Regions from separate parts of the Pseudarthrobacter sp. MEB009 genome, predicted to be linked through region 3. Evidence: riboswitches for the same ligand, from Rfam matches in the RefSeq annotation. Region 3 holds a riboswitch; each other region holds the start of a gene.
The links. Region 3 has a riboswitch for thiamine pyrophosphate ahead of QRN07_RS05495 (ECF transporter S component). Riboswitches for the same ligand answer to the same signal wherever they lie in the genome.
Positions count from the first base shown of each region.

Region 1: linked by a shared signal. The riboswitch ahead of thiC (phosphomethylpyrimidine synthase ThiC) and the one ahead of QRN07_RS05495 (ECF transporter S component) in region 3 are both predicted to bind thiamine pyrophosphate.
Region 2: linked by a shared signal. The riboswitch ahead of thiO (glycine oxidase ThiO) and the one ahead of QRN07_RS05495 (ECF transporter S component) in region 3 are both predicted to bind thiamine pyrophosphate.

Region 1 covers NZ_JARVTC010000011.1:146,425-156,913, reverse strand. The annotation lists gene lepB (signal peptidase I) at 1-581, opposite strand, end outside; gene rplS (50S ribosomal protein L19) at 668-1,027, opposite strand; gene trmD (tRNA (guanosine(37)-N1)-methyltransferase TrmD) at 1,277-2,080, opposite strand; gene rimM (ribosome maturation factor RimM) at 2,081-2,632, opposite strand; gene QRN07_RS10475 (RNA-binding protein) at 2,737-2,979, opposite strand; gene rpsP (30S ribosomal protein S16) at 2,981-3,397, opposite strand; gene QRN07_RS10465 (hypothetical protein) at 3,602-4,042, opposite strand; gene QRN07_RS10460 (VOC family protein) at 4,146-5,021, opposite strand; gene QRN07_RS10455 (amidohydrolase family protein) at 5,114-6,196, opposite strand; TPP riboswitch at 6,347-6,454, shown strand; gene thiC (phosphomethylpyrimidine synthase ThiC) at 6,449-8,266, shown strand; gene QRN07_RS10445 (alpha/beta fold hydrolase) at 8,288-9,022, opposite strand; gene ffh (signal recognition particle protein) at 9,118-10,489, opposite strand, start outside.
Region 2 covers NZ_JARVTC010000007.1:276,868-287,356, reverse strand. The annotation lists gene hemE (uroporphyrinogen decarboxylase) at 1-367, opposite strand, end outside; gene QRN07_RS07230 (glutamyl-tRNA reductase) at 527-1,879, shown strand; gene moeB (molybdopterin-synthase adenylyltransferase MoeB) at 1,963-3,162, opposite strand; gene QRN07_RS07220 (TetR/AcrR family transcriptional regulator) at 3,249-3,914, shown strand; gene QRN07_RS07215 (DUF3107 domain-containing protein) at 3,965-4,189, shown strand; gene QRN07_RS07210 (hypothetical protein) at 4,221-4,523, shown strand; gene QRN07_RS07205 (thiazole synthase) at 4,605-5,423, opposite strand; gene thiS (sulfur carrier protein ThiS) at 5,428-5,664, opposite strand; gene thiO (glycine oxidase ThiO) at 5,661-6,920, opposite strand; TPP riboswitch at 6,913-7,031, opposite strand; gene thiE (thiamine phosphate synthase) at 7,059-7,766, shown strand; gene QRN07_RS07185 (RNB domain-containing ribonuclease) at 7,815-9,299, shown strand; gene QRN07_RS07180 (DEAD/DEAH box helicase) at 9,586-10,489, shown strand, end outside.
Region 3 covers NZ_JARVTC010000006.1:141,341-151,829, forward strand. The annotation lists gene QRN07_RS05455 (LysR family transcriptional regulator ArgP) at 1-435, opposite strand, end outside; gene QRN07_RS05460 (LysE/ArgO family amino acid transporter) at 505-1,128, shown strand; gene QRN07_RS05465 (glutamate--cysteine ligase 2) at 1,137-2,309, opposite strand; gene QRN07_RS05470 (endonuclease domain-containing protein) at 2,520-3,341, shown strand; gene QRN07_RS05475 (UDP-N-acetylglucosamine 1-carboxyvinyltransferase) at 3,438-4,961, opposite strand; gene QRN07_RS05480 (ABC transporter substrate-binding protein) at 5,068-6,369, opposite strand; gene QRN07_RS05485 (energy-coupling factor transporter transmembrane component T family protein) at 6,458-7,258, opposite strand; gene QRN07_RS05490 (ABC transporter ATP-binding protein) at 7,255-8,802, opposite strand; gene QRN07_RS05495 (ECF transporter S component) at 8,802-9,425, opposite strand; TPP riboswitch at 9,494-9,635, opposite strand; gene QRN07_RS05500 (heme-degrading domain-containing protein) at 9,708-10,250, shown strand; gene QRN07_RS05505 (response regulator transcription factor) at 10,270-10,489, opposite strand, start outside.

The sequences.
Region 1 (10,489 bases), on a different contig from region 3:
ATCCGGTCCACCGGAACCATGCCGCCGCCGGGGGCGCCCAGCAGGCTGCGTGAATCCGCCGACAGGGACCGGTGGTCGCCCATCAGCCAGAGCCGGCCCTCCGGGACCACGGAATTGAACTTCTGGGTGCTCGGGGCGTCGCCGGAAAAGATGTACGGCTCCGCCAGCGGCTTCCCGTTGACGGTGACCTGTCCGGCCGCGTCGCAGCACACCACGTGGTCGCCCGGCACTCCGATAACGCGCTTGACGTAGGTGGTGTCGCTGCCGGTCAGGCCCAGCCACTGCGTCACCGCGGAGACCGCGTCGCCAAGCGGACCCTTTCCGCTGTTGAGCGGGGCGAACGTACCCCGGCCGTCAAAAACCACAATGTCGCCGCGCTGAACGGGTTCGTCCCGGAAGCCGGTCCGGGACACCATGATCCGGTCCCCGCCCTGGAGCAGGGGTTCCATGGATTCCGATGGAATGTAGTAGACGTCCAGCCACAACGAGCGCACCAGGCCGCTGGCAACCACGGCCAGTGCCAGCGCCAGGAACGCAAAACGCCAGCCCTTTTTGCGGGGCTGGCGTTTTGTGTGGTCCATAATCCGTATCCTGGGCGCTGGTGCTGGAGGGCTCCGGCGCTGGCCGGCTACGGCTTGCGGCCCGGCCTTGCAGGTCCGGAAGGGACCTACTTGGCGGAGCTGAAGTCGCGCTTTTCCTTGATCTTTGCAGCCTTGCCGCGCAGTGCGCGCATGTAGTACAGCTTGGCGCGGCGGACGTCACCCTTGGTGACAACCTCAATCTTGTCGATGATCGGGGAGTGCACCGGGAAGGTACGCTCCACGCCCACGCCGAAGGAGACCTTGCGGACCGTGAAGGTCTCGCGGACGCCGTCACCCTGGCGGCCCAGGACGAAGCCCTGGAATACCTGGACACGGGAGTTCTTGCCTTCGATGATGTTCACGTGCACCTTGAGGTTGTCGCCTGCGCGGAACGCGGGAACATCGGTGCGCAGCGAAGCTGCATCTACGGAATCGAGAATATGCATGATTGCACTCCTGGTGAACGCCACAGGTCATTCACTTTGGGTCACGGCCGCCAGGCCCGGGCGCTGATGCGCACCGGAAATCACGGCCGAAAGGTAAGTGTCCTGCCCCCGTCACTGATTGAAGGGGCCGGTTGTCTTGGCTGTTGGTAACGCTCCCCCTGTAGCAGGCGCGGACCCAGCAGACACAAGGACTAATTTTGCCACAGCGCGGCGCTTACAGCCAATCAACCCGGCCAGGACGCGGAAGGTTCAGTCCCGCTGCGCGTCCGGGCGGCGCACCAGGGCGCCGTCCACCACCTCGTAGCCCAGGTTGTACAGCTCGTTCCGGTCCGCCCGCGGCAGGTTGACGGCAACGAATGAGTCCATCAGGTCCGGGCGGCGGGCGGCCGTCCGGCGGTACTGCTCGTGGCGCCGCCACTGCGCAATTTTGCCGTGGTTGCCGCTCAGCAGGACCGCAGGGACCTCACGGTCGCGCCACACGGACGGCTTGGTGTAGACGGGGTACTCCAACAGCCCGTCTGAGTGGGACTCCTCGACGAGTGATTCCGGATTTCCCACCACCCCGGGAAGCAGCCGGCCGATGGCCTCCACCATGGCCAGGACCGCTACCTCGCCGCCGTTGAGGACGTAGTCACCCAGGCTGACGGGCCGGACAGTGAAGTGCTCATGGGCCCATTCAATGACCCGCTCGTCGATGCCCTCATAGCGCCCGCACGCAAAAGCGAGGTGCTTTTCCTCGGCCAGTTCATAAGCCAGCGCCTGCGTGAACCGCTCGCCGGCAGGCGAGGGGACGATCAGGACCGGCTTCCCACCGTCCTGGGGGTGCATTCCCGCGACCGCGGCCAGCGCCTCGGCCCACGGCTCAGGCTTCATCACCATTCCGGCGCCGCCGCCGTAGGGCGTGTCGTCCACGGAACGGTGCTTGTCGGTGGTGAAGGTCCGGAGGTCGTGGACCACCAGGTCCAGCAGCCCGTCCTGGCGCGCCTTGCCGATCAGCGACAGTTCAAGGGGCGCCAGGTAGTCGGGAAAGATGCTGACGACGTCGACGCGCATCTAGGCGGTGCCTTCCGGGCCTTCGGGGGCGCCGGCGTCGTCCGTGTTGACTTCGAAAAGTCCGTCCGGCGGGGTGATGACGATGTAGCCGCCGGCGACGTTGACCTCGGGCACGATCTGCTCCACAAAAGGAACGAGGATTTCGGTTCCGTCGGGGGTAGTGACCATCAGGAGGTCCTGGACCGGCATGGTGTTCAGCGCGGCGATTTTTCCGACCACGCGACCGGCAACCCGGGCCTCGAGCCCGACGAGCTCGTGCTCGTACCAGCCCTCGTCGTCGTCATCGTCGTCGAGTTCCTCCGTTTCGATGAACAGTTTGGCGCCCCGCAGGGTTTCCGCCTGGTTCCGGTCGGCCACCTCGTCGAAGGCCAGCAGGAGGATGTCCTTGTTCCAGCGTGCGCTGACAACCGTCAGCGGGCCGGCGGAGGCCGGTTCAACCACGAACTCGGTGCCGGGGGCAAAGCGGTCGCCGGGAACATCCGTCAGGACCTGGACCGTGACTTCCCCGCGGATGCCGTGGGGTTTGCCGATACGCGCCACCTGGAGCTGCATGTGTTCCTCTGTTCGGGATTGAAATACTGGATGTGGGGTCAAAGCACTCCGGCCCCTCCACCAGGGGTGGAGGGGCCGGAGGTAAAGCTGAAACTGCGTGGCGTTCAGCGGCGGCGGTCGGTATCGACGACGTCGACCCGTACCGGCTCGCCACCGGCCAAGGCAGCCACAACGGTGCGCAGGGCGCGTGCCGTGCGGCCTTGACGGCCGATCACCCGGCCGAGGTCTTCCTGATGAACCCGCACCTCGAGAGTGTCCCCGCGGCGGTTGTTCTTGGAGCTGACCTTGACGTCGTCCGGGGAATCAACGATTCCGCGGACCAGGTGTTCGAGCGCGTCTGCCAGCAATCTACTCAGCCTCGGTGGTCTCTGCTTCGGCCGGCGCCTCGGCTGCGTCAGACTTGGCTGCCTTCTTGGTGATGGCTTCCGGGATGATCACGGACTTCTTCTCCGGGGCAACAAAGGCTTCCTTGGGAGCTTTCGTCTTCAGGGTGCCTTCCTGGCCCGGCAGGCCCTTGTACTTCTGCCAGTCACCGGTGATCTTCAGGATGGCGGCAACCTGCTCGGACGGCTGGGCGCCGACGGAGAGCCAGTACTGTGCACGCTCGGAGTCAACCTCGATGTATGAGGGCTCTTCGGTGGGGTGGTACTTGCCGATTTCTTCGATGGCGCGGCCATCACGCTTGGTGCGTGAATCGGCGACGACGATGCGGTAGTACGGTGCGCGCATTTTGCCAAAGCGCTTAAGGCGAATCTTTACGGCCACTTTTGTGGTCACTCCTGTTTCAGAAAAGGGGCGAAGCAATCGTTCTGCACCCGTGGGGCGGGCCATACTTGAAGGTTCAAAGGACAGGATCCGGACGCGGAGAGAGGGGCCACGCGGATCGAGTACCTGTCCATTGTGCCAGATCAGCGTCCGGATTTCGACTTGACACCCCGACCTCAGGCCGGGGGAACCGCGGCGGAAGGCTCAGGCGGACCAGACGTAAAGGCCGGTGCGCTCGGAGTCATCCACAGAGCCGGCGAGTTCGGCGACCTGCTGCACGTATTCCTTGGCCTTCGCGGCGTCGAACGGCATGTCGTCCTGGGCGGCCCACTGCCCGGAAACGTCGTCGAGGACCTCGCCGTCACCCTCGGTTTCGTAGGTGAGCAGGTCTGCCAGCGCCCGGACCATGGCGGGCGGGACCGCCAGCAGCGAGTCGCTGGAAACGTCCACCATAGTCAGTTCGTAGTCGGCACCGCCGGCGTGGACGGCTGTGCCGGCGAGGTCACCGAGCTGTTCCACTTCGAAGTCGCTGATTCCCGTGATCCGCACCGCCTTCGCGGCCGGTGCGCTGCTGCCTGCATCCAGGACGCCGGCATGTTTCAGCGCTGCGTCATGGGTGGCCACGAAGATCTCGGTGAAGCCCATGGAAATGTCCCTCGTTTTCGTTGACGGTGCGGCCTCCCGGCGCGGCGGTACCGCAGCCCCGGCCCTTCGGTTTCAGCCTAGTGCACGGCCACCGCCGCGGGCTTCAGGCTGCGGCGACGCGAATGCTGTTCTTCCACGGATCCTCGAAGCGCAGTTCGGCGCCGGTGTGGTGGGCGGCGATGCCGGCCACCTTGAGGCGGTCGGCGAGGGATCCGACGTCGTCCCCGGCCGGTACCTGGATCAGTACCTCGCCGAGGCCCAGGGTGTCCTTGCGGGGTCCTGCGCCGCGGCTGTTCCAGACGTTCATGGCCATGTGGTGGTGGTAGCGGCCGGCGGAGACAAAGAGCGCCTGGCCGTGCCAGCCGGCGGTCTTTTCGAAGCCGAGGACACCGACGTAGAAGTCATGGGCGGACTGCACATCGCCCACCTGGAGGTGGACGTGGCCCACTCCGGCGCCGGTGGCCTGCTGGCCTGCCACGGATTCCTCGGTGAGGTGCGTATCCAGGTAGCGCTGCGGGGGAAGTGCCAGGCTGTCCATCACCACATCGGTGCCGTTCCAGGACCAGTTGCTCCGCGGCCGGTCCCAGTACAGCTCAATGCCGTTGCCCTCGGGGTCATTGAAGTAGAAGGCCTCACTGACCAGGTGGTCGGCGCTGCCGGTGAAGTACCGGGGCTCAAACCGGGCGGCGGAGGCCACCGTAGCGGCCAGCGCCGACTGGTCCTCGAAGAGCAGGGCGGTGTGGAAGAGTCCCGCCTCTCCCATGCCGGGCAGGTTCAGGCCGGGGGCTGGGGCAAGGTGAACCAGCGGCTTCTGCAGCCGGCCCAGGTACAGTCCACCGTCCTGCTCGGCCACCACCTCCAGGCCGAGCGCGCGCTGGTAGTAATCGGTCATGACCTTCATGTCGCCTACCTTGAGCATCACGGTGCCCATGGTGAGGTCGGCGGGAAGAAGGTCACTGCTGCTGGCTGCTGCGGTCATTGGGTGCTCCTGGTGCTGGGCCCTCGGTGCGGGGGCCTTCACTCTTAAAATTACTTGAAGCTTCAATTTATTCCAAGCGAGGTGCGAGGGCTTCAGCGAATCAACTCCCCGCCAAGCACCACGTGCGAAAGCCGGGTGATGTCCAGAGGGTTGAGGCGCGGGTCCCCTGCGCACAGGACGACGTCGGCCCGCTCCCCTTCGCGGATGCCTTCCGCTTCCAGCCAGTCCCGGGCCGCCCAGCAGGCCGCATCGAGTGCTGCGGCCATGGGCAGGCCGGCTCCATGCAGGGCAAGGATCTCGTCCGTGATCCGGCCGTGCCGGATAACGCTGCCGGCGTCGGTGCCCGCGAAAATCCGCACCCCGGACTCGAAGGCTTCCAGCACCCGCTCCGCCCGCCGCTCCCACAGTGAGCGCATATGTGCGGCGTAGCGCGGGAACTTCGCTTCCGCCCTGGCCGCGATGTCAGGAAAGGTGGCGATGTTGATGAGGGTGGGCACGATGGGTACCCCCTGTTCAGCGAAACGCGGCAGGTGCCGTGGCTGCAGCCCGGTGGCGTGTTCGATGCAGTCGATGCCGCCGTCCAGCATCTGGTCCAGGGTGTCCGCTGCAAAACAGTGGGCGGTAACGCGGGCGCCTTCGTCGTGCGCCGCCGCGATGGCGTCACGGACGACGGCGGCAGGAAAGGAGGGTGCGAGGTCACCGGCATCCCGGTCAATCCAGTCGCCCACAAGCTTGACCCAGCCGTCGCCGTCGCGCGCCTGCTTCCGCACCGCCTGGACCAGGTCAGCCGGCTCCACTTCCTCGGCGAATCCCCGCAGGTACCGCCGCGTGCGGGCCACGTGCCTGCCGGCCCGGATAAGCACCGGGAACTCCCGTCCTGACTGCAGCCAGCGGGTATCCAGCGGTGCGCCCGCATCCCTGACCAGGAGGGTGCCGGCGTCCCGGTCCGTGCGGGCCTGCTGCTCTGCTTCTTCCCGGCCCACGGCGCCACCCGGCCCCAGGCCCAGATGGCAGTGCGCGTCCACAAAACCGGGAAGGACCCACCCGTCGAGGGTTTTCCCGGGTGCCTGCCGCGGCCGGTTGAACGTCAGCACGCCATCGACCGACCACATGCCGTGCCGCACGGTATCCGGTCCGGTGAGGACCGGGCCGCTGAACTCCAGTACCTGGGTCACTGTCGCGCACCTTGAAAAGCGGACGGCCGCCGGGGGCCCGGAAACGGTTTTTGTGGCGGCCCGTCCTGGGCCTTATGTGGGCTAGTGGTCACGCATGCAGGCTAGCACCGCAGTGTGACACACCCCCGGTCGGGGCTTGTGGTAGCTTCTTGGTGACCACACGGGTGCCCCTGCAGGGGCTGAGATCGGGCTGACGCAGCCTGCGACCGTCGAACCTGTCCGGGTAATGCCGGCGAAGGAAGTGAGTATTCCTTGAATACATCCAAAACACCGTTCAACCCTGCCCAAAATCTGCCTGCTACCGGGGACGGCACGGGGGCGGAGACCCGTTCGTTGGCCTCGCACTCGCTGGCCTACCTCGAAGACCAGGCCGCCGGGATCAGAGTTCCGGTGACGGAAATTGCGCTGGAGCCCTCCCCCGGAGGTACCGCAAACTCCCCGTTCCGGACCTACCGGACTGCGGGCCCTGGAAGTGATCCGGTCCTGGGCCTGGCGCCGTTCCGGACGGAGTGGATCGCGGCACGCGGGGACACAGAGGAGTACGGCGGCAGGGAACGGAACCTGCTCGACGACGGCCGGTCCGCGGTGCGCCGCGGAGCGGCTTCCGCGGAGTGGAAGGGAGCGCATCCGGTGCCCCGCCGCGCCGTCGGCGGGCGGAACGTCACGCAGATGCATTATGCCCGGAACGGCATCGTCACCCGGGAAATGCGGTTTGTGGCCCTGCGCGAAAATTGCGACGTTGAACTGGTGCGCAGCGAACTCGCCGCCGGCCGCGCCATCCTCCCGAACAACATCAACCACCCCGAGTCCGAGCCGATGATCATCGGCAAGGCGTTCCTGGTGAAAATCAATGCCAATATCGGCAATTCCGCGGTGACCAGCTCGATCGCCGATGAGGTGGACAAACTCCAGTGGGCCACCCAGTGGGGCGCCGACACCGTGATGGACCTGTCCACCGGCGATGACATCCACACCACGAGGGAGTGGATCATCAGGAACTCCCCGGTCCCGATCGGGACCGTGCCCATCTACCAGGCGTTGGAGAAGGTCAACGGCGAAGCCAACGCCCTGACCTGGGAGATCTTCCGGGACACGGTGATTGAGCAATGCGAGCAGGGCGTGGACTACATGACGGTGCATGCCGGCGTCCTGCTCCGCTACGTGCCGCTCACCGCCAACCGCGTCACCGGCATCGTGTCCCGCGGTGGTTCCATCATGGCCGGCTGGTGCCTTGCGCACCACCAGGAGAACTTCCTCTACACGCACTTTGACGAGCTGTGCGAAATATTCGCGCGGTACGACGTCGCGTTTTCCCTCGGTGACGGCCTCCGGCCGGGTGCCACTGCCGACGCCAACGACGCCGCCCAGTTCGCCGAACTGGACACGCTGGCCGAGCTCACCCAGCGGGCCTGGGAATACGACGTGCAGGTGATGGTTGAAGGCCCGGGCCACGTGCCCTTCCACCTGGTGCGGGAGAACGTGGAACGCCAGCAGGAGCTGTGCAAGGGCGCCCCCTTCTACACCCTGGGACCGCTGGTCACGGATGTCGCTCCGGGTTATGACCACATCACTTCAGCGATCGGCGCCACGGAGATCGCCCGGTACGGCACGGCCATGCTCTGCTACGTCACACCGAAGGAGCATCTGGGCCTGCCCAACCGGGATGACGTCAAAACGGGCGTGATCACTTACAAGATCGCCGCACACGCCGCTGACCTGGCGAAAGGCCACCCGGGAGCGCATGAACGCGACGATGCCCTGTCCAAGGCACGGTTCGAGTTCCGGTGGCGGGACCAGTTCGCCCTGTCACTGGACCCCGTCACGGCGGAGGCCTTCCACGACGAGACCCTGCCCGCGGAACCGGCCAAAACAGCGCATTTCTGCTCCATGTGCGGGCCCAAGTTCTGCTCCATGCGGATCAGCCAGGACATCCGGGACGAATACGGCTCCGCGGAAGCGCAGGCCGCGCTGGCGGAGATGGCCACCGGCATGCGGGAAAAAAGCAACGAGTTCCTCGCTTCCGGCGGAAAGGTTTACCTGCCGGAGCCGGTGATGCCGGCAGGAAGCTAGGCAGCTTCTGCCGGCGGCCGGTCAGGATGCTTTGGCCTGCACTCCACGGCTGACGTCGCTGATGAATCCCCGGATGGCGTGGTCGCCGTCCGGGGAGTCCTGGGGCCGGTGCCCGCCCGCAGCAATGCGGTGCAGGGCGCCGGTTTCCCGGAGGTAGCCGGCGATTTCCTCATACAGTGGTTCCCAGCCTCCGGTCAGCACCAGGGTGGGCACACCCGGAACAATGTGCAGCGGCGCTTCCCACGCGGGTACCTGCAGCCGCAGCCGCCGGGCGGACCGCTTCTCCTCCAGCGAGGTGGGCTCCTGGAGGTCCGTGGCGTACACGCGGCGGACAAACCCACGCTGGAAGTCTTCGTCGCTGAGCTGGTGCCGGGCATCAAAAAGCGGCTGCATCAGCCTGATGTGGGCGGCGGTGGCAGGCAGGCCCGCTGTCAGCGACAGGCAGGCCGGCTCCACCAGCGTGAGGGAGTGGACCAGGTCCGGCCGTTCGACGGCGGCCATCATGGCCGCCACTGCCCCTTGTGAATGCGCCACAACGTGCCCGCCGGCGGTTCCCCGGCCGTCGTCGGCCAGTGCCTCAAGGATCACCGCTGTGTCCGCCCCGAAGGAGGACTCCACTGGTTCAGCGACGGGATCGTAGCCGTGCCGGCGCAGGAACAAGGCGTCGTACGTGAGCGCCATGCCGTGTTGCCGGGGCCAGGCGGCCGCGCCGAAGCTTCCCTCGCCGTGCACGAACACCACCCGTTGCTTGACCATGTCCCAACCCTATTCGACGGTACCGACATCCCAACCGGGTAGCGCCAAGTGTCGTCCTGAGTGTTCAGAACGGCACTTGGCGCTACTTGGTTGGGCTACTTCCCGAGGAACTTGTCGAAGCCCTTGGGCAGGTTGAGCTGCGAGGGATCGAAGTCCCCCTGCTGCTGGCCGAAGGCAGCCCCGGTGGGCAGCGCCTTGGGGCCTGCTGCGCGCCGGGCTGCCGCGTCCTTGAGCTCCTGGGCCGCCTTGGCCGGGTTGCCGGACTTGGCTTTCTTCTTGGGCGCGTTCTTGGCGTTCTTGCGGGCACCGCCACCGGCGCCGGGCATGCCAGGCATCCCGGGCATTCCCGGCATGCCGCCCTGGGCCATTTTTTTCATCATCTTCTGCGCCTGGGCGAAACGCTCCAGCAGGCCGTTGACCTCGGAAACGTGGACACCGGAACCGCGGGCGATGCGGGCCCGGCGGGAGCCGTTGATGATCTTGGGGGCCACGCGCTCGTGCGGCGTCATGGACCGGACGATTGCTTCGACGCGGTCGATCTCGCGCTCGTCGAACTGCTCGAGCTGCTGGCGGATGTTTTGCGCACCCGGCATCATCATGAGCATTTTCTTCATGGAGCCCATGTTGCGGATCTGCTGCATCTGGGCGAGGAAGTCGTCCAGGGTGAAGTCTTCCTGATCGGCGAATTTCTTCGCCATCCGGGCTGCTTCGTCCTTGTCCCAGTTTTTTTCGGCCTGCTCGATGAGCGTGAGCACATCACCCATGTCCAGGATGCGCGAAGCCATCCGGTCGGGGTGGAACAGTTCGAAGTCGTCGAGGCCTTCGCCGGTGGACGCAAACATCACGGGCTTGCCGGTGACCGACGCGACGGACAGGGCGGCACCGCCGCGGGCGTCGCCGTCGAGCTTGGACAGCACAATGCCGGTGAAGTTGACGCCTTCATCAAAGGCGAGCGCCGTGTTCACGGCATCCTGGCCGATCATGGAGTCAATGACAAAGAGGACTTCATTGGGGACGATGGCCCGGCGGATCTGGCGCGCCTGCTCCATCATGTCCGTATCCACGCCCAAGCGGCCGGCGGTGTCCACAATCACCACGTCGTGCAGCTTCTGGCGGGCTTCCTCGACACCGGCCCGGGCAACCTCAACAGGATCGCCTGCCGGGTGGTCGAGCTCGGTGTAGGTGGCACCCGGGTGCGGTGCGAACACCGGCACGTTGGCTCGCTTGCCCACCACCTGGAGCTGGGTGACGGCGTTGGGCCGCTGCAGGTCACAGGCCACCAGGATGGGGCTGTGGCCCTGGGCCTTCAGCCACTTGGAGAGCTTGCCGGCCAGGGTGGTCTTACCGGCGCCCTGCAGGCCGGCCAGCATGATGACGGTTGGGCCGTTTTTGGCCAGGCGGATCCGGCGGGTTTCGCCGCCGAGGATCTCCACCAGTTCCTCGTTCACGATCTTGACGATCTGCTGG
Region 2 (10,489 bases), on a different contig from region 3:
GGACCGGTTTGTCCAGCACCGGGCCAACGCCGGGGACGATGTCTACGCCCACACCGGCCAGCTTCAGGGGAATAACGATGTCCGAGAAGAAGATGGCAGCGTCCACGTCGTGGCGCCGCACGGGCTGGAGGGTGATCTCCGAGGCCAACTCCGGCCGGAGGCAGGAGTCCAGCATTGCCACGCCTTCGCGGACCTTCATGTACTCCGGCAGGGAACGGCCGGCCTGCCGCATGAACCAGACGGGACGGCGGGACGGCTTGCCGCCACGGTAGGCGGTGATCAGCGGGGAATCGGTGGTGCGGCCATCCAACAGCGGGTGGTCTGGCGCTAGGACGCCGGCAGCGGACACGGCAGGGCTGGAAGTCATGCTCTCGATTGTGCCCAAAATCGGCGGCAAAAGATAACGGCGGGCAGGCGCCGCAAACCATGACAGGAGCCCCCGTGGCAGGAATCACAGCAGCCATCTGCCCTTCCCGGCGGCCGCAGTTGTTCTACCGAGCCGCGAAAAAGCTATGATTGGTCCGTTGTGGTTCTTTTTTCATTGGTGGCTACACACGCCGACATCGACCTTGAGACCGTTGCCCAGTTGAGCAACGGTTCCTCCGGTATCGCTACATCCATGCTGACCGGATCGCCGGCAGTGTCGGGTGCGGTTGTCCTTGCCACCTGCAACCGGTACGAAATCTACGGCGAGGCGCCGCATCCTGATGATGTCGAAGCGGCCCGCGCAGCGCTCGTGGCCCGGATCAGCGATGCCAGTGGGCTTAGCGAACCGCTCGTTTCCCGGTCCCTGAGCACCCGGACCGGCACTGAAGTGACCAAGCATCTGTTTGCCGTCAGCGCGGGACTGGATTCCGCCGTCGTGGGCGAACGCGAAATTGCCGGCCAGGTGCGCCGTGCCCTCATCATGGCCCAGCACGAGGGCACCGCCAGCCCCGGCCTGGTCCGGCTCTTCCAGGCCGCTTCCAAGACCGCCAAGGACGTCGGCGCGCAGACCGCCCTGGGCTCCCGGGGCCTCTCCATCGTCTCCGTGGCGCTGGACCTGGCCACCGACCTCTCCGAAAACCCCGGCTGGGCCGCCAAAAAAGTCGTCGTCTTCGGTACCGGCGCCTATGCCGGCGCCACCATGGCGCTGCTTCGCGAACGCGGCTGCACCGATATCTCGGTTTTCTCCTCGTCCGGGCGCGCCGAAGGGTTTGTAGCCACCCGCGGAGGCACGGCCCTCGACGCCGATTCCCTGCGTTCCGCGGTCGCCGCGGCTGACGTCATGATCGGCTGCAGCGGCTCGGATACCCGCGTTGAAGCCGACGAACTGGCGCAGGTCCGCGCCGGCTCCCCGCAGCCGCTGATCGCCATCGACCTTGCCCTGACGCATGACTTCGACCCCGCCGTCGGAGAACTCGACGGCGTGGAACTGCTCACCCTCGAATCCGTGCGCCTCGCGGCGCCGCAGGAACAGGCCGAATCCCTGGCCCAGGCCAGCGGGATTGTCAGGACTGCCGCCAGCGCCTTCGAGCAGGAACGCGAGGCACGCTCCGTCGATTCGGCGATCGTTGCCCTCCGCCGGCACACCATGAACGTCCTGGACGCCGAAATGGAAAAGGTCCGGGCCCGGCACGGCTGCACGGCAGCTGCTGAAGAGGTCGAGTTCGCGCTCCGCCGCATGGTGAAGCAGCTCCTGCACGTCCCCACCGTCCGGGCACGGGAACTCGCCGCCAACGGCCAGCAGGACGAGTACGTGGCCGCCCTGGAGGCGCTCTACGGCATCACGGTGGACCAGCCCGCAGCGCAGGCCACGCAGGCCGAATGCCCCGTGGACCATCAGGGCCGGCAGGACCACCAGCGCCACCAGAGTCACCAGGGCCTCGAAACCGCCTGACCCGCCCCGCACCCCCGCGTTGCCCTATCACTTATGGTCCCCTGCGGGCCCTTATTGCGACCAGAGGTGATAGCGCAACGGGGTCAGTAGACCGGCTTGTTGGGCTCCACGTCGCGAACCCAGGACAGGATGCCGCCGTCAAGGTGGCTGACGCGCTGGTAACCGGCTTTCCGGGCCGCGGCCAGCACATTGGCGGACCTGGTCCCGGCCTTGCAGTGGAACACAATGTCCTTGTCCTGCGGAAGCTCGCCCCAGGCTTCCCCGGCCAGGATCCGGCCCTGCGGCACCAGTACCGCGCCCTCGATCCGGACAATGTCGTACTCACCGGATTCCCGCACGTCCACCAGCTCGAAGTCCCGGAGCCCGGCCTTCCGTGAGGCCAGCATGGAGGCCAGCTGGGTGGCGGTGACAGTGTGCTCGGTGTCCGTGGGAACGTCGGGGGTGATGCCGCAGAACGCGTCATAATCCACCAGTTCGGTGATGGGCTCCGCGGCCGGGTCCTTGGACACCCGGATTTCGCGCCAGCTGCCGCCCAGCGCGTCGAACAGCGCCACCCGGCCCAGCAGTGAACGCCCGACGCCGGTAATCAGCTTGACCGCTTCGGTCACCATCAGGGAGCCCACGGCTGCGCACAACATCCCGAAGACGCCGCCCTCGCCGCAGGAGGGCACTGACCCGGCGGGCGGGGCTTCGGGGTAGAGATCCCGGTAGGTGGGTCCGTGCTTCTCCCAGAAGACGCTGACCTGGCCGTCGAAACGGAAAATGGACCCCCACACGTAGGGTTTGCCCAGGATGGCTGCGGCGTCGTTCACCAGGTAACGCGTGCCGAAGTTGTCCGCGCCGTCAAGGATGAGGTCATAGCCGGCAAAAAGCTCCAGGGCGTTGGATGTATCCAGCCGGACGTTGTGGAGCCGGACGTCCACCAGTGGGTTCAGCTCCGCGATGGCGTCCCGGGCGGACTCGATCTTTGGCCGCCCCACGTCCGCCACACCATGGATGACCTGGCGCTGCAGGTTGCTGAGGTCCACGGCGTCATCATCAACGATGCCCAGGGTCCCCACCCCGGCAGCCGCCAGGTACAGCAGTGCGGGGGAACCGAGTCCGCCCGCGCCGATAACCAGCACTTTGGCATTTTTGAGCCGGCGCTGGCCCAGCGCGCCGATCTCCGGAATGATCAGGTGCCGCGAGTAGCGCTCCACCTCTTCAGCGCTGAGCCCTGCCGCGGGTTCCACCAGCGGTTCAAGGGTTTCTGCTGACACATTTGCGGTGAACATCGAAGCCATACTTCAATGTATGCCCCGGGATACCGCGCGGTCATATTACCCGGCAGTAAAGTGTCTATGTAACTGCAATGGAAGGAGGGACAACCGTGGTCCCTGATGCACGGGCTGATCACCCGAACGCCGAAGCTCCGCCCACCTCCCCGCGCCCTGCAGGCCAACGCTCCGCCCGGCTCCCCCGGGACGAGCGGCGCGCCCAACTCCTTTCAGCAGCGCAGGAAGTTTTTGTGGCCAACGGCTACCACGGCGCCGCCATGGACGAGATCGCCGAAACGGCCCATGTCAGCAAGCCGGTGCTGTACCAGCACTTCCCCTCCAAACGGGAGCTGTACCTGGCTCTCCTGGACAGCCACCTGACCTCCCTCACCGCGTTGATGATGGGTGCCTTGAACTCCACCACCGACAACGACGAGCGCGTCCAGGCGGTGATGCGTGCCTACTTCCAGTTCATCGCCAGCGATGACCAGGCCCACCGGCTGGTTTTCGAATCGGACCTGATCAACGATCCGGACGTCAGTTCCCGGCTGGAAACCTTTAACAGGACCTTTGCCGACGCCATCGCGCACGTCATCGCCGAGGACACCAAGCTTCCGCACCTGGAAGCTGAGCTCCTGGGCCGCGGCCTCGCCGGAATGGCGCAGGTCAGCGCCCGGTACTGGCTTGAAACGGACGGAAACCTGGACCTCAATGTGGCCAGCGACCTGATCTACCGTTTAGCTTGGCGCGGAATCTCTCGCTTCCCCAAAGAGTCCTAGACTACAAAGGAGACATCAGCAACGAACTTTGACTGGCTGGGAGGCCCCCTGTGGAAATTAAGATCGGCATTCAGAATGTTGGCCGCGAAATTGTGCTGGAATCCACGCAGGACGCGGATTCGGTGGCCAAGGTTGTGGAAGAGGCCATCACCAAAGGCACCGAGTTGCGCCTGAAGGATGAAAAGGGCCGTCTGGTCATTGTTCCCGGCAAGGCCCTCGCGTACGTGGAAATCGGTGCCGAAGAAGCCCGCCGGGTCGGTTTCGGCCAGTTCTGACGCGCTGCCTGCAAGGTAATAAAGGAGCCCCATGCTTTCGCTGACCATCGTTGTCCTGGCCGCCGTCGCGGTGGGGTTAATAGTGTGGGCCAATGACAAACGCCATGCCAAGTACGGGGCAGGCCTGCCCGCCGGCGTTTCGGTAAGCGTCGCGGCCCTTGCCTGGCTCATCCTGATGGCTGCGGGCTTCGGGTACCGTCCCGGCCTGACCTGGCTGCCGTGGGTCCTGCCCATCGTGCTGGGGGCTGCCGCCGCCGTGGCCGCCGCCGTTTACCTGGGCTCTACCCGGGCCCGGCAGGACACCGATAGGCTCACTGCGGTGCTGCGGCGCTGACGCCAAGCCAAAGTCCTGTGGCCACCACCCGTTGAGGTGGTGGCCACAGGACTTTAAGGGCGTCCGACGGCGGCAGCCGGCTTAGAGGAATTCGGCCCGGCCGGCCATGGCTGAGGAAGCCAACGCATGTTCCCGGCGCGGGATCCGGCCGGCCGCTGCGGCCATCCTGCCGGCTTTGACAGCGTGTTTGAAGGCCTCCCCCATCAGGACCGGGTTCTGGGCGCGGGTCACGGCCGTGGCAAGCAGCACGGCATCGCAGCCCAGCTCCATGGCCAGGGCAGCATCGGATGCCGTCCCGATTCCGGCGTCCAGCACCACCGGCACCGAGGCGCGGGAAACAATCAGTTCGATGTTGTGGGGGTTGAGGATGCCCAGGCCGGTGCCGATCGGTGAGCCCAGCGGCATCACCGCGGCGGCTCCGAGGTTCTCCAGCCGCAAAGCCAGGACGGGGTCATCATTGGTGTAGGCAAACACCTTGAAGCCGCGGTTAACCAGCTGTTCCGTGGCATCCACCAGTTCCACGGCGTCCGGCAGCAGCGTGTGTTCGTCGGCGATGACTTCGAGTTTCACCCAGTCCGTCTCCAGTGCTTCGCGGGCCAGTTCGGCGGTCAGGACGGCGTCGCGGGCGGTGAAACAGCCGGCGGTGTTGGGCAGGACCCGGATGCCGTGGTCCACCAGCAGCTGGAACAGCGAGCCGGTTTCTGCCGTGGAGTACCGGCGCATGGCCACGGTGGTCAGGGCCGTCCCGGAAGCGATCAGGGCGGCTCCGAGCCCGTCGAGGCTGGGGGCGCCACCGGTGCCCATAATGAGCCGCGAGGCCAGGGCGACGCCGTCAATGACCAGGTCATCGCGGCCTGTGCCACCGGCCTGGTTCAGCAGTTCGGTGTTGGTGTTGGCCATGGCCCTAACCGCCCTGGACTGCCGTGACGAGTTCAACGTCGTCGCCGTCCGCGAGCGCCGTGGCGGACCATTGGCTGCGCGGCACCACCTGGGCGTTCTGCGCCACCGCCACCCCCAGCCGTGCGCCGTCGGCGGCCTGCCCATTGGCTGCGAGGACGCGGCCGGTGACCTGGCTGACCAGCATGCTGATGGACGCGCTGTCCACCACCGCATGTGGAGTTCCGTTCAGGGTGATGTTCATGCTGTCTCCTTGATGGTGCGGGGAAGGTGAGGGGCAAAACCGGAGAACCGGGCGGGGTTGAAGGGTGCCCAACGGGGATCAGCGTGACCGTCCATCAGGTCGCGGCAGATGGCTGCGGCTGCGGGGGCCAGGAGGATGCCGTGGCGGAAGAAGCCGGTGGCAATGATCAGGCCCGGCACGTGCGCGGCCATCCCGAAGCCCGCGTCCGCACCGGTGCCGTCCGGTGCAGGCACCCGGCCCAGGAGGGGAGCGTTGTCCGGAGTGCCGGGCCGTGCCCGGGCGGTGCTCTCCAGCAGCTCGAGCTCGGCAACGGCAGGCACCAGGGCCTGGGCGTCCCGCAGAAGCTGATACACCCCACCCGCGGAGACCGCGGTGGGGCCGGCCAGGGCATCCTCGCGCTGGGTGGCGCCGATCACCACCGTGCCATCCTGCCGCGGCACGATGTAGACGGGGACGCCGTGGACCAGACCGCGGACTGTGGAGCCCAGCAGTGGGCGCAGGTGCTGTGGCACGGCGAGCCGCAGGATGTCGCCGTGTACCGGCCGCAACGGCAGGCTCAGGCCGGGGGGAAGGCCACCCAGTGCTGCCGCCTGCAGCCCGTTGGCCACCACGGTTTCGGCCGCCCGGACCGTCCCGCCACCGGCGAGCTGCACACCTGCGACGGCACCGTCTTCCCACAGCAAGCCGCTGGCCTTGGCCGCTACCGCAAACGGATCGCCGGCGAGCGCACGCCGCATGCTGGCCAGCAGAAGCCGCGGATCCACCTGGTGGTCTGCTGGAGTATCGAAGGCGCAGGCGATGGCGGGGCCCAGCAATGGCTCCCGGCGGCGGGCCTCCCGGATGGTGAGCGGTTCCACGGTCAAACCGTTCGCCTGCTGCACAGCGCGCAGGTCCATCAACGCCCGGCGGTCGGCGGCGTCGGCGCCCACGGCTAGGGTCGGCGTCGTGAGGTATCCGGGGTCCCCGCCGGTGACGGCGAGATCCGCGGCGAAACCGGGCCAGAGGGCGGCGGCCGCAAGCATCAGCTCCAGGAGGTCCTCTTCCTGGTAATGCAGCTCGCTCACCGGCGCCAGCATTCCGGCGGCGGCCCAGCTGGCACCGGCGCCCGGCGCGTCATCGATCAGGAGCACGGACCGGCCGGAGCGGTACGCCTCCCAGGCGATGCTGTGGCCAACCACGCCGCCGCCAATCACTGCAACGTCGGCTTCCAACGCTCCGTGCGGGCGGTCATCGGGGGTAGCAGGCAGGGCGCCCATGTGTCTCCTTCCCTACGCCGGCATTACCCGGATCAGGTCAAGCGGTCGGCTCTGACGCCCTCTCAGCCCGGCGCTTTGTGACAGCTGCCGCGGGCTCCCGCAGTACCCGGCCAGTCTAGAGGAACTAGGCTGGCAGCCATGAATGTGACCCACTCCCCTGCCGCCGCTGATCCCCTGGCCACCGCTCCCGGCGCGGCCGCGCTCCACGCAGCACGGCTGTACCTGTGCACCGATGCCCGGAAGGACCGCGGCGACTTTGCCCGGTTCGTCGACGCGGCGTTTGCCGGTGGGGTGGACATCATCCAGCTTCGCGACAAAAGCATCGAGGCGGCCGAAGAGCTGGAGCTCCTGGCCGTGCTGAAGGAAGCCGCAGTCCGGCATGGCCGGCTCTGGGCTGTCAACGACAGGGCCGACGTCGCAGTGCTGTCCGGCGCCCCGGTTTTCCACATCGGCCAGAAGGACCTGCCGCTGCCCGCCGCCCGCACCCTGCTCAACGGCAACGCCGCCATCGGCTTGTCCAGCCACACCCCGGACCAGGTGGACGCGGCCCTCACGGCAGCCGCGGGACCTGCGGCGCTGGACTACTTCTGCGTGGGGCCCGTCTGGGCCACGCCCACCAAACCCGGCCGGGCCGCCGTCGGACTCGACTTGGTGCGCTACGCCGCGGCCGCAGCCGGCGACGACGTTCCCTGGTTCGCGATCGGCGGCGTGGATGACGGCAACATCGGTGAGCTGGTGGCCGCTGGGGCCCGCCGGGTGGTGGTGGTCCGCGCCATCACCGATGCCCCGAATCCCGCAGCAGCCGCGGCTTCCCTGCGCAGCGCGTTGGAATCCGCAGACGCGTAGCGGCAGCGTCCCTGCCCGTTCGGAAAAAACCGGGCTACGCTGGGCAACGTGCCACATCACCGGCTTGCACCCCAGGTCCACGACCACAACAACGCGCTCGAAGCCGCCCTCAGTGAGCTTCGGGTCGAGCTGGAGCTGCCCGGCAAATATCCGGCTGATGCCGTCCACGATGCCGAGGCCGCCGTGGCGGCCCTGCAGCTGCCGGGCGAGGACCTGACCGGCATTGAATTCGTCACCATTGACCCGGCGTCCTCCACTGACCTGGACCAGGCGGTCTTTATGGAGCGCGACGGCGACGGGTACCACGTGCTGTATGCCATCGCCGATGTGCCCGCTTTCGTCGCCCCCGGCGGGCCCCTGGACGCCGAGACCTGGCGCCGCGGCCAGACATTTTACGCCCCCAACGGGCGGATCCCGCTGCACCCCGAGGTGATCAGTGAAGCGGCCGGCAGCCTGCTGCCGGACCAGGAGTGCCCGGCGTTTGTCTGGGACTTCCGGCTGGACGCCCGCGCAGGGGTCACGTCCGTGACCGTACGGCGTGCACGGGTCCGCAGCCGGGAGAAACTCAGCTATAGGGGCGCGCAGGCGGACCTGGATGCCGGCACAGCGGGCCCGGTGCTGGAGCTGCTCAAGGAAGTGGGGCTAAAACGGGTGGAGCTGGAGCGGCTCCGCGGCGGCGCCAGCCTGAACATGCCCGAGCAGGAGATTGTCCAGCTGCCCGACGGCGGCTACCGGATTGCCGCCGCACCGCAACTGCCCGTGGAGGACTGGAACGCGCAGATCTCGCTGATGACCGGGATGGCCGCGGCGCAGCTGATGCTGGCCGGAAAGGTGGGAATCCTGCGCACCATGCCGGCCCCCGACGAGCGGTCGCTGCACCACTTCCGGCTGCAGACCGAGGCCCTCGGGAAACCATGGGACGGGGCCGCCAGTTACGGCGAGTACCTGCGCACCCTGGACGCGGCCGAACCCCGCCAACTGGCCATCCTGCATTCGGCGGGCATGCTGTTCCGTGGTGCTGCATATACAGCCTTTGACGGGACCGTGCCGGAGAACGTTGTCCAGTCCGCCATCGGCGCCGCGTACGCCCACACCACTGCTCCCCTGCGCCGCCTGGTGGACCGTTTTGTGCTGGTGATCTGCGAGGCCCTGAGCAACGGCCGGGACGTCCCCGGCTGGGCGCGGGAGGCGCTGCCTTCCCTCCCCGAGGTCATGGCCGGCTCCGACCAGCTGGCATCCCGGATGGAACGCATGGCCCTGGACACCGTGGAGGCTGCACTGCTGGTCAACCATGTGGGGCAGGAATTCGACGCGGTAGTGATTGCCGGTTCGAAGCCGGCCAAGGACAACGGCAATGGAAACGGCGCCGGCAATGGGAAGAACGGGAACGGCGGATCAGGCACCATCCAGATCGCCGAGCCCGCAGTGACCGCCCGCTGCGCCGGAGAGCTGAAGTCCGGCACCAAGGTCCGGGTCCGGCTGGTCTCCTCGGATATCGCCGCCCGTAAAGTCCACTTTGAGCTGGTGGCCTGAGCCCGACGGTTCGCCGCGGGGCACCAAAGCCGGGTTCCCGGGCCCGTGCCGTTAGACTGGAAAAGTAGAAACGGATGCCCGGTCGTTGATTTCCTTGATTTGAAACCAACAAGCCCGCCCCTACGCGATCTTGAGATTGACCCGCTGGTCACCAGTGCCAGCATTTAGATAGCCCGCGATCGGCTTCCACTGGAATTGCTTGCGCGCTTCGAGCGTGCTCCGGAACGGCCCAGGCCGGCCCGTTGAGCAGGCAGCGCCCTCGCCCAAATGAATAAGGAAACTCCCTGTGAGTGAATTGCACACGCACCAGCTTCTGACCGATGAGTCCGGCACCGAGACCATCGAGCCCGAAGAAACCATTATTTCGGACGAAAAGCCGCACGAAATCGAAGAAAAGTCGTTCGCCGACTACAACGTCCGCGCCGACATCGTGGAGTCCCTGGCCGACGCCGGGATCACCCACCCCTTCCCCATCCAGGCCATGACCCTGCCGGTGGCACTGTCCGGCCACGACATCATCGGCCAGGCCAAGACCGGCACCGGCAAAACCCTGGGCTTCGGTATTCCCGCGCTCCAGCGTGTGGTGGGCCGCGATGATGCAGGCTTCGACAAGCTGCCCGTCCCCGGCGCCCCGCAGGCCCTGGTGATCGTGCCCACGCGCGAGCTCGCCGTGCAGGTGGCCAGCGACCTCGAGACCGCTTCCCGCAAACGCAACGCGCGCATCGCCACCATCTACGGCGGCCGTGCCTACGAGCCCCAGGTGGATGCGCTGCAGAAGGGTGTCGAGATTGTGGTGGGCACCCCCGGCCGCCTGATCGACCTTTACAAGCAGAAGCACCTGAGCCTGAAGAACGTCCGCATCGTGATCCTGGACGAGGCTGACGAGATGCTGGACCTCGGCTTCCTGCCGGACGTTGAAACCCTCATCGCCGGCACCCCCGCCGTCCGCCAGACGCTGCTGTTCTCCGCCACCATGCCCGGCCCGGTCATCGCCATGGCCCGCCGCTACATGACCCAGCCCACCCACATCCGGGCCGCTGACCCGGATGATGAGGGCCTGACCAAGCGCGACATCCGCCAGCTCATCTACCGCGCCCACGCCATGGACAAGATCGAGGTGGTGGCCCGCATCCTGCAGTCCCGTGGCCGCGGCCGGACCATCATCTTCACCAAAACGAAGCGCACCGCCG
Region 3 (10,489 bases):
GGCGGCGATCACCGCTCCCGTCCGGAGGAATTGCGTGGAATGCTGCTCGTCCTCGCGGCGCAGCTCAAAGGTGACACCCGGCTCCGGGGGGAGGCTTGCCAGCGCCGCCATGAACCAGGTGGCAAGCGAATCGGCATTCACCACCAGCGGGATGGGCGTGCTGGGGCTACCGGCGGCGCCACCGAGTTCGCGTTGCGCGTCCCCTTCCAGTTGCCGGAGCTGGCGGGCGTAGCGCAGCACGGCCTCGCCCGCCGTGGTGGGGCGGGCCGGGTTGGTTCGCTGCAGCAGGATCTGGCCGGCTGCGTCCTCCATCGCCTTGAGCCGCTGCGACACCGCAGACGGCGTGACGTGCAGGGTGCGGGCGGCAGCCTCCAGCGTCCCCTCATCCAGCACTGCGGCAAAGGTCTTCAACTGGTCGAGCTGGAACATCTTCATTAGCTCAGCTTAATAGTCCTAAACATCTTTAGCTGGAGTAATGTCGGGCCCGACCGTAGCTTTGGTTTTATGGACATACTTGTTGGGTTTGGTGCGGCGACGCTTGGTTTCGGCACCGGGCTGGCGCTGATTGTAGCCATCGGCAGCCAGAATGCCTTTGTGCTCCGGCAAGGCATCCGGGGCGAGCACGTGGCCGCCGTTGTCATCGTCTGCAGCGTCTCCGACGCGCTGCTGATTGCCGGGGGCATCGCGGGCCTCGGTGTCCTGATCCGAACCAGCCCGGTGGTGGTGGACGTGGCCCGTTATGCCGGGGCCGCGTTCCTGGTCACCTACGGCGTGCTGGCTGCCCGGCGCGCCATCCGGCCAGGGGTGCTGACGGCGTCAGGTTCCCGGAAGGCACTCAGCGCCGGTGCCGCCCTGTCCACAGTGCTGGCCCTGACCTGGCTCAACCCGCACGTCTACCTGGACACGGTGCTGCTGCTCGGGTCGGTGGCCAACCAGCAGGAGCAGGACCTGCGCTGGTGGTTCGGTGCGGGGGCGATCGCCGCCAGCGGAGCCTGGTTCAGCGCCTTGGGCTTCGGCGCCCGCGTCCTGCGTCCATTCTTTGCCCGGCCATCGTCGTGGCGCTTCCTCGACGGCCTCATCGCCCTGGTGATGCTCACGCTCGGCCTGCGCCTGGCGGCGGGTCTCTGACAGGTGCTTCAGGACTGGCGTACGCGGAGCAGTTCCGGCGTCCCCGCCACGTCAGCCAGCCCTGAAGTGCCGTGCATCGTGACGCCCACGGCATGGATGACCACGGCCCCCAGCCCGCCGTCGTCGGCCGCTGCTTCCTGCACCCGGCGCTGCTCAGCCGAGCCGGTGCCGCGCGCAATGATGTCCTCCGTACCCTGCCGGGCCAGGGCCAGTTCGCCCTGTTCCTGCAGGACCGGTGCCAGGTAGTCCACCAGGGACCGCACCACCGTGACGGCGGGAGCAGGGCGGAAGGTCCCAAAATCGAGGAGTTCCCCGCGCAGCCCGCTGCTGCTGGCCTGCCAGGCCGCCATCCGGAGCAGCACCGTGGGCACCGGGACAGGGTCAATGCCGTCCCGCCACTCCCTGCTGGCCGTTTCCACCAGGGCCCGCACCAGCACCGCAATCAGCGCAGCATCCTCTGCGCGGAGGCAGACGTCCGCCACCCGCACCTCAACCGTGGGGTGGTTCCGGGACAGCCTGGCATCAAAATACAGCATGCCTTCATCCAGCATCACACCGCTGTCCAGCAGCCGGGTCACCACCCGCCGGTAGGCAGGGTACGTCCCGTAAATGCCGGCCGGGCCGGATGTCGGCCAGCGGTTCCAGGCCTGCGTGCGGTAGCTTTCGAACCCGGTGGGCATCCCGTTCCAGAAGGGCGAATTGGCACTCAGCGCCGTGAGGACAGCCAGTTTGTCCCTGATCCGGTCCAGGACGGCGATGCCTTCCTCCGGCGAGGCCACGAAGCTGTGGACATGGAAGCCGCAGGTCAGCTGCTCCTGCGCGGTGAGGCCGAACCGCTCCTGCATCAGCGCGTACCGCGGGTCAGGAGTGGTGTGGGTGGTTGAGGCCAGCGGAGACGTGGCCAGCGCAGCCACCCGGGCGTTGTTCCTGCGGGCGGCCTGGTCTGCCAGCAGCCGCCCGGCCTTGATCTGGGGGAGCAGCCCGGCATGGTCGCCGCACGGACGGGTCTGGGTCTCGATCTGCTCCAGCTTGAGCTCGGCACTGAGCCCCATGCCCTGGCCGGCCGGCGAATCATCGGCGGCCAGGTGCCGGCCGGAGAGGAGCGCATCCGCGAGCGCCAGCGGTTCGCCCGACTCCGGGTCAACGATCAGGAGCTCTTCCTCAACGCCGAATGTTCGCATGCTTACATTGTGCGGCACTTCCCTGCCGGTAACCGGTTCCGGATTGCGGCGGATTCTGCCCAATCAATGCGGTGGGCGGGCGCGGCGTGCGGGCCAGTGGGCGGCGGGGCCCGGGTTTGTCGCGGTTGAGTGGGCAGAACCCGCCGCCCGTTCTCCACATAGGGCACGACGGCGGTGCCCAACCGGCCCAAAAGATGGCTGGCTCGTTCCATGGACCCCCTGGACTACCTGAAATCCGTCGGCGGCGTGGCACGGGTTGGCCTGCTCCGCCGCCAAGGCTACTCGGAGCGCGCGGTGCGGAATCTCGCCATAGCCGGAGCAGCCCAGCCGCGCAAGGGTGTCTGGGCCTTGCCGGACGCCGATCCCGCTTTCCTGCAGGCAATCGTCAGCGATTCGTTGTTGACCTGCGCTTCCGGGGCCATCCGGTACGGGCTGTGGATCAAGGACAGGCCGGTCCGGCTCCATCTGGCGGCCAAACACCGGCGCGGAACGCATCGCCCCAGGCACGGCGGGCTGCGTTTCGAGCCGCATCACCAACTGCCCATCGCCGGCATCGAGGACATTGTGGTCCACGCCCTGACCTGCCTGCCGGAAGTCGATGCGATAGCGATCGCCCAGTCCGCAATGCGCTTCCAGGGTGTGTCCCGGGCTGCGCTGGAAGCCCAGCTGGGCGCCAGGTACTACGGTGTGGCCCGGCGGCGCCTGGCAAAGGCGGACGGCTTGTCCGAATCCGTGCCGGAGATCAGTGCCAGGCTGTTGTTCGACGCGGCGGGGCTTGAGTTCCGCCGACAGGTCCAAGTACCCGGAGTGGGGCGGGTGGACTTTATGCTTGGGGGCTGGCTCATCGTGGAAGTCAACGGCTACCAGTTCCACAGCTCGCGGGACGCCTGGCGCAAGGACATGGCCCGCCTGAACGCCGCGCAGGCCCTGGGTTACGCAACCCTCAGCTTCGCGCCCGAGCAGGTCTGGAACGCCCCCGATGTGGTGCTCCGGGACATCCGGGCTGTGCTGCGGCGGGGCCGTCCTGCCTGATTCTGCACCATCATCCGCCGCTGGCCGGGCCGGAAGCCCGGACTGGCGGGGCCCACCCGGGCCTGGGCGCGGATGATCGTGCAGAATCCGCCGGAACTAGTCCTGGAAGTACTCCACCTTGGCCCCGATGGTGTTCAAGCGCTCCGCGAGGTCCTCGTAGCCGCGCTCAATCACGTAGATGTTCCGCAGCTCGGACACTCCCCGGGCGGCAAGCATGGCCAGCAGCAGGCACGCGGCCGGGCGCAGGGCGGGCGGGCAGCCGACCTCTGCTGCGCGCCACTTGGTGGGCCCGTTGACGTAGATCCGGTGCGGATCCAGGAGCTGCACCTGGGCGCCCAGCCGGTTCAGCTCCGTGAGGTAGATGGCCCGGTTTTCGTAGACCCAGTCGTGGATCATGGTCTGGCCGTGGGCGTTGGCGGCGATCACGGCGAAAAAGGGCAGGTTGTCGATGTTCAGGCCGGGGAACGGCATCGGGTGGATCTTGTCCTCAGGGGCGCGCAGCGCGGAAGGCTTGGTGGTTACGTCCACCAGCCTGGTCCGTCCGTTGCGGGCCACGTATTCGCCGGAAATCTCCAGCTGCTGGCCCATCTGGCCCAGGGTGGCAAGCTCGATCTCCATAAACTCGATGGGAACCCGGCGGACCGTCACCTCGGAGTTGGTCACGATGCCTGCGGTAATAAGGCTCATCGCCTCGATGGGGTCCTCGGAGGGGAAGTACTCGATGTCGGCATCGATGTGCGGCCGGCCTACGATCCGAAGCGTGGTGGTGCCGACGCCCTCGATGCTGACGCCGAGCATCTGCAGGTAGAAGCAGAGGTCCTGGACCATGTAGTTGGGGCTGGCGTTGCGGATCACGGTGGTGCCTTCGCGGTGGGCGGCGGCCATGATCGCGTTCTCCGTGACCGTGTCCCCGCGCTCGCTCAGCACAAAGGAGCGGTCGCGGGTATCGGCGGATGGCGCCTGGACGCTGTAGAAGCCTGCCGTGGCCTCCACCGACAGACCGTACTGACGCAGAGCCTGCATGTGCGGTTCAACGGTCCGCGTGCCCAGGTCGCAGCCGCCGGCATAGGGCAGCCGGTACTCGGCGGTCTCGTCCAGGAGCGGCCCCAGCAGCATAATGACGCTGCGGGTCCGGCGGGCGGCGTCAACGTCCATTGCAGCCAGGTCCAGCACGGCGGGGCGGCGGAGGCGCAGGTCAGTGGCGTTCAGCCAGGTGCACTCAACACCAATGCTGCTGAGCACCTCAACGATGCGGTTGACCTCCTCGATCCGGGCAAGCCGGCGGAGGACGGTGGTCCCCCGGTTGATGAGGCTGGCGCACAGCAGGGCAACGCCGGCGTTTTTGCTGCTGTTGACGTCCACCGAGCCGGACAGGGTGCGGCCGCCTTCAACACGAAGGTGCGTCATCCGCGGTTTACCAACGTTAACGATGCTGCGGTCGAAGATGGTTTCCAGGCGCTGGATCATCTTCAGGCTCAGGTTCTGCTTGCCCTGCTCCATCCGGGCCACTGCGCTTTGGCTGGTGCCAAGCTCGGAAGCCAGCTGTCCCTGGGTCCAGCCCTTCTCGCTCCTGGCGTTCCTCAACATGGCGGCAACGTGTTCGGTAGTCTCCTGGCTCATGCCGCGAATATATCATGAATGAGTTACGGGGTGCCGCTTGGGCCACCCGAGGGCCCAGCGGCGCGCCGTATACCCGTTACGTGCGATACCAGGCAATCGCTGGCACCTATTTTCCGATGGCAGCCTTGCTCTCGCTCAGCCACTGGCCTGCCGCCTTTTCGGGTGTCAGCCGCTCGAAAAGCACCTCGGTGTTGATACGTGCCGTAATTTCAGCCACGGCTGTGGAGCCGGTGGGTCCGATGAAGGTGGGGGCAAAATCCTGCTTTCCGATCTCGTCCACGTAGGCCGCCTCCGCCTTGCCCTGGGGGGTCAACAGGTCACCGATGGCGGTACGCATGTCGGCATTGCTGGGCACACCACGGTCACTTTGGACCACCCGCGCCGATTCCTCATTGTTGACCAGGAAATCGATCAGCTTGGCCGCCGCCTCCGTATGCTTGCTCCGCGCCGAGACCGTGTAGAACTGGGAGGACTGCAGCCAGATGCCGTGGGTGGGGATTTCGCCGGGCAGCTTAAGCAGCTCCAGCGGGGCACCGGAGGCCTTGCTCAGGGCCGTCAGCGAGTTTGACCAGGTCAGCATCATGGCGGCCTGGCCGGTCCCCATCAGGGTCTGCTCGGTACTGACGTTGAGCTTTTCCACCGTTTCGGACGCACCGGGCGCGGCCCCCGATTGGCTCAGTTCCAGGGAGTAGTCGAAGTAGTCCCGGACCGTGCCCTCCTCGAGGCCCAGCGCGCCGTCCTTGGTGTACAGCGATTGGCCGCGCTGCCGTGCGAAGGCGTCCAGCGAGTCGTGGGTCAGGACAGTGGCAGTCCCGTAGGTGCCCTTGGGGCTTTTGGCGGTCACGCCTGCGGCAATCCGGGCGAAATCCTCCCAGGTCCACGTCCCGTCGTCGGGCATGGGGACGCCGGCGGCCTCGAAGACGGCCGGGTTGGCCACGATGGCCAGCGCGTTGGCGCCGGTGGAGATGCCGTACTGCTTGCCATCCACCTGCCCGTTCTGCAGGGCGCCCTGGTCGATGCCGGACAGGTCCAGGGCGTCGCCCACCGTGGACAGGTCAAGCAGGGCCCCGCGGTTGGCGTACTCGGCGGGGTAGGCGCCGCCCATGGTGATCACATCCGGGGCGTCATTGGCCGCGACCTGGGTGGCGAGCTTGTCGAAGTAGCCCGAAATGTCGCCGTACTCGGGCTTGACCTTGATATCGGGGTTTTGTGCTTCGAAGGCGGCGATGGCCTTGCTGGTCAGGTCCGCGCGGGTGGCGTTTCCCCACCAGGCGAACCGGATCTCCTGCTGCCCTGAGCCTGATTCGCCGGACGAATCATTGGAGCAGGCAACGGTGAAGCCCAAAAGGCTTAGGGCTGTTGCCACTGCAATGATCTTCCGGGTTCCACGGATGTTTTTACGCGCCATTGGGTATCCACCTTTGTCGAGAAACCGATTTCCCGAAACTATCAGTGTGTTTCGGGAAGATCAATGGTTTTGCCAACAGGATAAGGACCTATTGCCCCAGCCACACCATGTTCCACGTTCCGGCCGACACGGCAGCAGTGACGGCAAGGCCGGAGATCAGGGCACCACCGGCAACCACCCACACATCGAGCGCGCTAAAGGTGGACTCACGGGCCCAGGTCCGTTCGCCGCCGCCGAAACCCCTCGCTTCCATGGTCACGGCGAGCCTGGAGGCCCGCCGGATCGCCTGCACCAGGAGGCCGAAGCTTTGTCCCAGCGTGGCCTTGATCCGCTGGCCCACGCTGCCGCGCGAACCCACGCCGCGGGCCCGGCGCGCCATCCCGATGGTCTGCCATTCCTCCGCCATCAGCCCCACCAGCCGCATTGCCGCGAGGGTCCCCAGGACAAACCGGTGCGGCAGCCGGGCCTTCTGGGCCAGCGCGTCGGCCAGGTCAGTGGGATCGGTACAGCTCATCAGCAGCACAGCGGGAAGGGCGATGGCCAGGCCGCGGAGCAGGAATCCGGCGCCGGTTTCCAGCGAACCCTCGCTCATGGTCCAGATCCCGACGTCGATCAGCGTCCTTCCGCTGTCCGCTGCCAGGATGGAGGTACTCCAGCCGCCGACGGCCGCCGCCAGGATCAACGGCCAGCCACGCTGCCACAGCAGCGTCAGCGTGAGCCCCGCCAGGGGGAACAGCAGCAGTTCGCAGGCGAGCGCAACGGACGCGGAAACCCAGTCGATGGACAGCGCCAGAACCAGCGTGACCAGGAAAACGGCGGCAAATTTGCTCAGCGGGTTGGCGCGGGCCAGCACGGCGGTTCCGCCGGGAAGGTTCAGCTCCTGCCTCATGGCGCCACCCGCTCCGGAGCTGACAGTCGCAGCTCGGCCCCGCCCAGGGCGGCGGTGAATTCGGCATCATGCGTCACCGAGACCACGGCGGTGCCGGTGTCCAGGAGTTCGGTGAGGAACGATGCCAGCTCGGCCCAGGTGTTGGCGTCCTGCCCGAAGGTGGGCTCGTCCAGGATCAGGACCCTGGGACTTGCGGCCAGGACGGTGGCTACGGAAAGCCGCCGTTTTTCGCCACCTGAGAGCGTGTAGGGATTCGCGTCCACCAAACCGGTCAGCCGCAGCCTTTCCAGCAGCTCATCCACCCGTTCCGCGCCATGGCCCAGGTGCCTGGGACCGAACTGCAGTTCGTCCAGCACCCGGCCGGTGACGAACTGGTGTTCAGGCTCCTGGAACACCGTGCCGATCCGCTCGATTAACTGCTCGGCCTTCCAGCGGTAGGGATCCGGTCCGGCGCCTTGGCCAAGAGTGGCAGCGGCCTCGACGGTCCCGGCAACAGGAGCCAGTAATCCGCCCAGCGTCAGGGCGAAGGTGGATTTTCCGGCGCCGTTGGGACCCGTGATGGCCAGCGCCTGCCCGGAAATTACCTGCGCGTCGATTCCTTCCTGGACGGGAACCGGCGGAATTTTGCGGAACCTGCTGCGGCGGGGCCGTTCACGGGACACCGCCAGATTGTCCGCGGCAAGAAGCAGGTCGCCGTCGGCCGGGGATCCCGCCGTGCGGTGGCGCGTGGCAGGGGCATACCCCGGGACCCAGACACCGGCGGTTTTCAGCATCTCCCTGGCGCCTTCCAGCACGGTATCCGGCGGCCCGTCCAGGAGCACGGCCGGGTCCGACGCTGATCCCGGTTGGAGCACCACGATCCGGTCCACCAGGTCCTTCCACACGCCCACGCGGTGCTCCACCACCACCAGGGTGGCCCCCGTTTTGTCGAGGCACCTGGCCACGGCGTCGCGGACCTCCAGCACCCCGGCCGGGTCCAGGTTCGCCGTTGGCTCATCCAGCAGGATCAGGCCGGGCCGCATGGCAAGGATTCCCGCCAGCGCCAGGCGCTGCTTCTGCCCGCCGGAGATGGCCGACGTCGGGTGGTCCAGCGAAAGGTGGGAAAGCCCGACGTCGGCCAGCGCCTCGTGCACACGGGTCCAGATGTCGTCGCGGGGCACCGCAAGGTTTTCGGCGCCGAAAGCAACGTCGTCGCCCACCCGGGAAAGGACCACCTGCGTTTCCGGGTCCTGCTGCATCAGGCCGGCGCGCCCGCGCCGGGACCTGGGCGGGGCGCCGTCCACCAGCAGCGAACCGGACTCGTCCGACTCCGCCGCTTCGCCGTCGTCGTCCGCATCCCCCAGCACCCCTGCGAGGGCGTGAAGCAGCGTGGACTTACCGGCTCCGGAGGGGCCCAAAAGGAGGACCCGCTCGCCGGGCCGGATATCCAGGTCAAGGGCGCGGACGGCGGGCCTGGTACGGCCGGCATGGCGCCAGCCCCACCCGTGGGCACTGACCGCTGCGGGCCGGACCGCCGGGCTGCCGTGCTGGGAAGGTGCAGGCATCAGGAGAAGGCAGGCTCCGATGCGGCCTTCCGAGAGGCGAAGGAAGCCAGCACGCCGGTCCTGGCCAGGCCGCGGGTGGCGATCCAGGAGAGGGCGCCGGCGATGACTGCGCCGGAGATGGCGGTGAAGACGATGTAGGCGAGTTTGTCGCCGCCCGAATAGGCAATGTTCCAGCCCCACGGCGCGAACGAATCGTTCAGGCCGCAGAAGAGTCCGGCACCCGCGCCGGCCAGCAGGGAGACAGGAAGGTTGAACTTCCGGTAGACGAAGATGGCGAAAATGATCTCGGCGCCCAGGCCCTGGACGAACCCGGAAAACAGCACCGACGCGCCGTACTGCGAGCCCATAAACAGCTCACCCGTCGCGGCGATGGTTTCGCAGAAAAGCGCGGCACCTGGTTTCCGGATGATCAGCATGCCCAGGACGGCCGGGATCATCCAGCCGCCGGCCAGGAGGCCGGTCAGGGGCGGATAGACGGCGTTCATCGGCGCGGAAACGGCCGCGGCACCCTGGGACCAGGCCCAGAAAATGATGCCGCCGGCAATCGCGATCAGGGCCGCGACGACGATGTCCACGACGCGCCAGGACCTGCTGGTGGTCTTCTTGATTGCTGCAGTGCTCATGGTGGTCCTCCTGGGTAACAGGAGGGGAAAGTGGACACGGGTGGCGGTTGCTGCCGCCATTTTCCGCGCACTTCGAGAACTCGACTCCCTTGCGCCGGTACTAACCGGATCAGGTTCGAGGGTCTGCGGCTGTCCGCACTCTCAGCGCCCACCTGCGGATCCTGGCAAATGCCAGTGATGCCCGACGGCTGCGCTCCCCTGTCGTTGAATGTTTCAGTGGTTGGTTAAAGCTGCCCTGTTGGGCCTGCCCAGTTTACACCTGGGCGGGGTAGATTGTGGGCCATGACCGCCAATTCACCGCTTGTGACCGACTTCGATCCGGACTCCGCCGATGCCCAGCCTGAGGGTTCGCTGGAGGCCTTCATTGCCAGGATCGAAGCCGAGACCAGGGAACTGCAGTTTCCCGGCTTTTCGCTGGATGACGCCCTGAACCTCGGATTGCTGTTGGTGGAGCTGGGAAAGGAGCGGAGCCTGCCCATTGCCATTGATATTTCCAGGAGTGAGCAGGTGCTCTTCCACGTGGCGCTTCCCGGCGCCACTCCGGACAACGAGCAGTGGATCCGGGCGAAGAAGGCCACAGCGGCCCGCTACGAGGTGCCGTCCCTGCTGGTGGGCCTTCGGGGCCGGCGGAACGGCGGCCGGATCGAGGACAACGCCTGGTTCGACCAGTCCCGCTACGCAGCCCACGGCGGGTCATTCCCGTTGTACGTGGCCGGCGTCGGGTCCGTCGCCACCGTCACGGTGTCCGGCCTCCCGCAGGTCCAGGACCACAACCTGGTGGTCGAAGCCCTGCGCGAAATCCTCACCCCGGCCCAGGGCAGCTGAAAAGCAGCGGGTTCAGCATTCAGTCCTGTTGCCTGCCCTGCCGGCGCGGCACCGGCGGCGTGAGGCGGTAGCCCACACCGTGCACCGTCTCCACCCACCGCGGCTTCCTGGGGTTTTCCCCGAGACGTTTACGGAGGTTGCTGACGTGGACCTCCACCGCGCGCTCCTCCGTGGCGCCCACAAAGGAGCCATCGTAGCTGTCATGGCGAAGGTAGCGCACCAGGTCGGCCTTCGCCTGG